Regions from separate parts of the Paenibacillus sp. Pae15 genome, predicted to be linked through region 1. Evidence: riboswitches for the same ligand, from Rfam matches in the RefSeq annotation. Region 1 holds a riboswitch; each other region holds the start of a gene.
What was found. A riboswitch is a leader RNA that binds a small molecule or an ion and turns the genes downstream of it on or off. The one in region 1 is predicted to bind cyclic di-GMP.
Positions count from the first base shown of each region.

Region 2: it holds a riboswitch for cyclic di-GMP, as region 1 does, so the genes downstream of both, NR121_RS16280 (response regulator) here and NR121_RS14820 (hypothetical protein) in region 1, are expected to answer to the same signal.
Region 3: it holds a riboswitch for cyclic di-GMP, as region 1 does, so the genes downstream of both, NR121_RS01775 (hypothetical protein) here and NR121_RS14820 (hypothetical protein) in region 1, are expected to answer to the same signal.

Region 1 is NZ_JALJRM010000016.1:89,220-91,487, forward strand. It holds gene NR121_RS14815 (THUMP domain-containing class I SAM-dependent RNA methyltransferase) at 1-531, shown strand, start outside; gene NR121_RS14820 (hypothetical protein) at 700-999, opposite strand; cyclic di-GMP riboswitch class I at 1,082-1,173, opposite strand; gene NR121_RS14825 (YuzB family protein) at 1,476-1,697, opposite strand; gene NR121_RS14830 (hypothetical protein) at 1,749-2,051, opposite strand.
Region 2 is NZ_JALJRM010000019.1:49,484-51,751, reverse strand. It holds gene NR121_RS16285 (metal-dependent hydrolase) at 1-537, opposite strand, end outside; gene NR121_RS16280 (response regulator) at 760-1,122, opposite strand; cyclic di-GMP riboswitch class I at 1,311-1,393, opposite strand; gene NR121_RS16275 (aldo/keto reductase) at 1,636-2,268, opposite strand, start outside.
Region 3 is NZ_JALJRM010000002.1:2,382-4,649, reverse strand. It holds gene NR121_RS01785 (acyl-CoA thioesterase) at 1-121, opposite strand, end outside; gene NR121_RS01780 (HD-GYP domain-containing protein) at 313-918, opposite strand; gene NR121_RS01775 (hypothetical protein) at 988-1,194, opposite strand; cyclic di-GMP riboswitch class I at 1,331-1,418, opposite strand; gene NR121_RS01770 (phosphoenolpyruvate synthase) at 1,692-2,268, shown strand, end outside.

The DNA of each region.
Region 1 (2,268 bases):
AATTTGGCCCCGGGCTTAAGACGCAGCTTCAACGCCGAGAAGTGGCCGCTCATTCCTAATGAATTATGGTCTCAAGCCCGCGAAGAAGCTTACGATCTTGTAAAGGATGACATCCCGCTCCAGATTACGGGCTCCGATATCGACCGGAAAGCGATCGATGTCGCTTTGGCCGCCGCGAAGGCGGCCGGCCTGGCAAAGGAGCTGACCCTGCAGGTGCTCCCGGTTGCCAAGGTCATGCCGCGGGGAGATTACGGATGTATCATTACGAATCCGCCGTATGGCGAACGTCTGGGCGACCACGGTGAAGCGGAACGGGCTATTCGCCAGTTCAGCCATTTATACGGGCAGCTGCCTACATGGTCCGCCTTCATCCTGAGCCCGAACAAACAGCTTGAGCATCATATGGGCCGTAAAACCGACAAGAAACGCAAGCTGTTCAACGGCCGCATCGAATGCAGTCTTTACCAATATTTCGCCCCCGGCGGTTTATACGGTTGGCGCAGCAACAAGGCGGCTCCTTCCGAACAATAACATTCGGGACCTTGCCGTACTGTGATCGTCTTAAGCTTCTTCATCTTTCCATGTTTATGCTGAAGCAGCCCGGACATATCATATAAGCATGCAAAAGAACCGCTTCAAAGGCACTTCGCCTTATCCGCGGTTCTTTTTGCGATATCGGTTATTCTTCTATTCCGGCAATCAGGCGTGACGAACCAGAGACTCCCTGCAGCTCAAATAATCGAATAGCGGCATGAATATGTCATTATCCGCTTCGCATCTTACAGACAGCTTGACTTCGCCGCACCAGTAAAAATTCACGATCTGATGGCTGCGCCCCTTAACCATTTCGACGTCCCAGCACGGCGCCATCAGTTCGTAAACCTCACGGTTAATGAACATTTTCGGACCTTCGTTCGACAAAAACACGCCTACGAAATCATTCCCTACTTTCGTGTAAAAGCCTTTTCTTGACATGATGCTCCGATCCTGACCCTGCATCCGTTTCCACTCCTTTTTCAAAAACAAAGAGACTCTCAACCTACGGGTACAGGAGTAGCAAATGGATGCGTCGCTCCTTACCTTCGGCAACTGGCTGGCTTGGCGCCGGAATCAGCGCTTTAGCCCCTATAGCTTTGCGTGCCCAGGCTTTCGCCTGGTTTGCCTTTATCGAGTTTGCTCGAATAATGTCTTCAAATGAACTTCATTTCCTTAAGAATAAAAGATAAGACCTAAGAGATACATAATTCAAAATTCCTATTTTCACCAAATATATTGAGTCTTTGGAACTATTTTCAATATATAACAGCCCAATTTCTCCTATAAGGAACCGATACGGGCCAAAATGATGAGGTACTTAACTCCTTAAAAAGACGGATGATAAAGAAAAAAAGCGGACTCCGAAACGCTTATAAACCCGCAGCAACCTGCGGTCAGGACCTGACCTGAACATAAGCGCGTAGGTATCCGCTATGAAGTCACTTCACATATTTACTGGCCTTTTCGATCGCTTCGTCCTCCGTCTTGCCGGTAACGTACCGGCCATTGACGAAGATGAAGGCAAAGCGCGAACAGGGCCCGCAGTACGATTTGCACCCCACCTTGATTTCTGCGTCGGGGGCCAGCTTCTGCAGCTTGGGCAAAGCCGTTTTTAATCTCATATGCTTGCATTTATCGCAAATACGTATATCGTTGGCCATACGGGGGCTTCCTTTCTATTGCATTAACCCATTGCGGAACCCGCTAAACAATCAGTGGTCGCCGTGGTTGCCTTTGCCCGGATTGGTCACCGAAAAGCCTTCCTCAGGCACATAGAAGTAATCGATGCGAATACCGTCCAAAAACGGCTCGTCCTTCTGAAGAATCACATCGATGCCTTTGTCGGTCGAGACGACGACATCGTTTTCCGTAGGCTTGTCCAATTTCATACCGTAATGCGCATGATCTCCGTGTGAATGCGTCACGTATACGCGGAGCTTCAATTCTTTGTCTTCCTCTTTCTCTATTTCGGCCAAAAGCACTTTGGCGGCATTGCGCGAAATTTTGCATTTCATGATTTCCATCTCCCAGCACTTATCGTTTTCACCTTATTGTATAGAAACTTGGTGGTGAAAGCAACTTTCACGTATCATGATCTCACGCAGCTGCGTCCAGCCGGGAACCGGCTTCACCCTTTTCATACGCGCTTTCTCCCTATCAAACGGTATCGCCGCTGCATTTGCTATTCTATGGCTTGTTATATAAAATGGAAAGGAGTGAAAAAATTCGGAT
Region 2 (2,268 bases), on a different contig from region 1:
AAGAGCCGCATCCTGAGGTCCCATCGTAAACACGTCGCCGATCGGCAGAAACGCCACATCAATTTGGTTGCGCTCGCCAATGAGCTTCATGTCGGAGAACAGTGAGGTATCCCCGCTGTGAAGAAGCGTCAAACCGTTCCACCGGATGATAAAGCCGCCCGGCATGCCTCCATAGATGATCTTCTTCTCTTCTTCGAGCACGATGCCGGAGCTGTGAAAAGCCTGGATCATCTCGATCTCCGCATAGCCCAGAGAGGTACGGCCGCCAATGTTCATAGCAAACGTCTTCGCTCCCTGCCAGCTCATATACGTTGCCAGCTCGAAGGTGGCAACGACGGTGGCATCATTGTTTTTTGCGATCGGCATGGTATCCAGAATATGGTCCGGATGTGCGTGGGTAAGCAGGATGTGCTCCACTTTGATATCCTCCGGCTTGGTAGCTGCCAAAGGATTGCCGGAAATAAACGGATCAATGATCAGAGAGTGTCCTTCGTGACTGAGCTGCACGCAAGAATGCCCATGATAGCGAATTTCCATAATGGTTACTCCTCCTTGGTATGGGAATCGGGTTACTTTAGGACAAGCATCGTATGTACATTGTAACAAAGAACCCGCCATAAACTCAAAAAAGAAAAACGTCCGCAAGATCATCGGACGGTTCATGGGTGCGCTAGCCCCACCCCTCATCTTTCACGATTTCAAAGGCGGACCGTAAACTTTCCATCCCATACCCAACGCCTATTTGAAAAACCGGCCGGTTCATCCGGCAAAAGCCTTCAATAATGCCTCCCTTACACGGTCTTTGCTGAAGGGCTTGACGATAAAATCGATGGCCCCCATAGAAACCGCACGAATCAAAAGCGCCTGCTGCCCCATCGCCGACACCATGATGACTTTGGCATCCGGGTCCATCGTCTTGATTTCCTTCAGCGCCGTAAGGCCGTCCATCTCCGGCATGGTTATGTCCAGCGTAACCAGATCCGGTTTAAGCTCGGAATAAAGCGTCAGGGCCTCCAGCCCGTTGCTTGCCTCCGCCACGATTTCATACCCAAATTCGATCAGGGAATTTTTGAGAATCATACGCATAAATAAAGAATCGTCTACGATAATAATTTTTTTCACGCCGGATTACCCCCACTTGTATGATGTATGTACGCAAGGATAAGTGGCAGCACGGTCCTATAATGGCAAGTGATCAGTCAAGCTGATTTGTAACACTCGAAAAAACTTGAGATGAGATGCCGGGTCACTAAAAAAAGACCTCCCGTTTGCCGTAAAGGAGGCCCGTATCAGACGATTTCCTCCGGTCCTTCGGCAACTGGCTGACGTAGTTTGCACATTAGTCCCTTTAGCATTGCGTCCTTGACTTTTACCAGGGTTGCCTTAGTCGAGTGAACCGATAATCAAATGTATTATAGCATCCTATGGTGAAAATACAAGAGCGAACTCTCGGCCTGAATAAGGTTAAACGGCTCTTCTTTTCTTATCTATAATTATACCTGTTCGCTCCAGGCATTGCCACAATTTTGTCAATTTTTATCAGTAAGCTGTAGAGCGCCATGTTTAATATGAGAATCCCGGATGTCCGCTGCTTATGCTGCCTCTGACGTGCCCGTCCCTCTTCAGCATCCGGTTTCATCTTGAATGGGCAGCTTCCTCGGATCGGTCTGTCGCCAATGGGGGTTCAGGAGATAGTGCGGAAATCTCCTTTCTCCACTCCGGAGTCATGTCTATGTTCAGCGCTCCAAGCGAGGGCTCCAACTGTTCAACACTGCGGGCGCCAATGATCGGGGCCGTGATCCCGGGATGAGACATGACCCATGCCACCGCTAATGAAACCGGATGAACGCCATGCTCATCCGCGTACCGGGTGAAGCGGTCCGCCGTCTCGTAATAGCCTGCATCGGCATAACGAAGCTTGTAATTCGCCTGCTCAACGAGCCGCCCCAGTTCAGGCTTTCGGCCGACACCGTATTTCCCTGTCAACAGTCCGCCTCCCAGAGGGCTGTAGGAGATGACGCCCATCCGCTCGGATTGAGCCATCGGCAAAATTTCGACCTCCGCCTGACGTTTCACCAGGTTGTACATCGGTTGAATGCATTCAAACCGGGCAAGGCTTTCCCTGGCTGAAATCCCAAGCGCCTTCGCGATCTGCCAAGCCGCCCAGTTGCTGACTGCCGGATGCAGTATTTTTCCCTGCCGCTGAAGATCGTCCATAGCCCGCAAAATCTCTTCCATATCCGCTTCCGAATCGAAAGCGTGAACGAA
Region 3 (2,268 bases), on a different contig from region 1:
CGATATCATCGATATAGGCCATCAGCTTTCCGCCAAACAGCGTATTGTGATTATTGACATCCGTCGGAAATACTCGGGATGTTTTGTAGCATCTAGATTCCTTGACATATCTTTGTTCCATATACAGTCTGCCGGCTCCTTCATGTTCATGTACATCATCCGTACGCGCATGTACGTTTTGAACACATTATGCAGGCTAACCCAGATGTTGTCAATGCTGTGTCGCTTCCCGTTTGCCCAAATCCGGCGCCGTTGGAGAAAAACGAATGTAAAAAAGCCCCCCGGATTAATCACAGGAGGCATTTGGTATATTCAACCGTAATATTCTTCTCTCCATTTGCCGAAGCTGGAGAATGTCTTTAATTCATGCGACGGGATGCTCAGGAAAACCTGAACAAGGTTTTTGTCAAATTGCTTCCTGCTCTGATACCACAGCTCTTGCTTGGCTTCTTGAACGGATAAACCTTTTCTGTGAGGACCGTCCTGCAGCATGTCATCAAAAGCATCAAGGATAGAGCAAATTCGCGCAAAAGTCGGAATAAACTCACCGCGCAAGCCATAAGGATAACCGGACCCATCCCAGCGTTCGCGGTGGTATTTAATGATTTCAATAATATTCAAATCATGAATTCCTTCTTTTTGCGCCAGATTTGCTCCGAGCACAGGATAACGTTTCATGGTTTCCCATTCTTCTACCGTCATACCTGTTTTCTTTGTAATAATATCCGTTGGAATAAAAATCTTGCCAATGTCATGAAGCAGACATCCTACGACCAGACTACGTGTTTGTTCCTGATTGAAATGAAGATAGGATGCCATGATTCTCGCCATTTTGCCAACCCGCATGCAATGTTCGTATGTATTTAACTCTTTCTTCATCAATCTAAAAAGAATGTACAGCAATCGTTCATTTTTCATGACTTACTCCTCCATACCATGAAACTGATCCATGCAGACTTCATGTGAAACCGTCCCGTATGTCAATCATCAACTGGTCTTTTTTTCCTTTTTTCTTGATAATTCTTTAAAAATAAAATCGATTTCTTCCTTAAGATCGGCTGCCCTTTCAAATTCAAAATTAACGCGAGCCACCTTTAATTCAGCTTTCAGGTTAGTGTAGTGGTGTTTTAATTCCTCATAGGTTTGGTTTCGAATCTCATCCAATCCCATTGCAGGAACTCGGCCAAGATACATTTTCACTCTCTCCTCTCATCAATGATTTCACAAAACACGGACCAACTCATCTACTTAGAGTGACGATGGAAGAATGCTACATAATACGTCCCAAAACCAAAAAATCCCCCGAAATTGGAGGATTGATGATCCGGATTTCGGTAACTGGCTGGCATAGTGTTTATCACACTGAAGCCCCTGTAGCTTTGCGACCCCACTTTTCAATGGGTGTGCCTTTATCACTTTTCAAAGGAGATTAGTTAGAAAAAACTAGATATTATCTAACAATGTTCGACATATTCAATCAAATTCCTTTTTTATAGTAAAAATTTTCATTTTTATACTATATATTGTGAATGGAAAAGCCTCTCCTCATGTAAACCATCGATTGGAGAACGGCTTTCGCCGGGGGATGGAATAATATGAAAATCAGCAAAAAAATGGTTGACAACTCAGTGACAAGATCAATATATTGGGAACCAATGCAAGCTGCCATTTCGTATTAAGGAGTTGGAAAAATGCCAACGATATATGTGCTGAATTTTCAGAGTATTGATAAATCCCATCTGCCGGCTGTGGGCGGAAAAGGAGCCAACCTCGGGGAGCTGACAAGAGCCGGCTTCCCGGTACCGCAGGGTTTTTGCGTGACAACTGCCGCCTACCGCCAATTCATTCAATCCAGCCGGGAGATGAAGGAACTGTTCGATCAGTTGGACCGCGTCAGCCATGAACAATTGGAGCAAATACGTATATTGGGACAGCGTATTCGCGAACATCTCACCTCCCTTTCGATGCCCAACTCTGTAAAATCGGCTATTTCAAAAGCGTGGGAAACCGCTGGGAAAGCTCAAGCTTATGCTGTTCGTTCCAGCGCTACGGCTGAGGATCTGCCGACGGCCTCGTTCGCGGGACAGCAGGATACTTATCTGAATGTTTGCGGACTGGAGCAGCTGCTCAACGCCGTACAAAACTGCTGGGCCTCACTGTTTACAGACCGGGCGATCTCGTATCGCGCCAAAAACGGCTTTAACCACCGTTCAGTGTTTATTTCCGTTGTTGTTCAACACATGATTTTCCCGGAGGTGTCCGGAATTA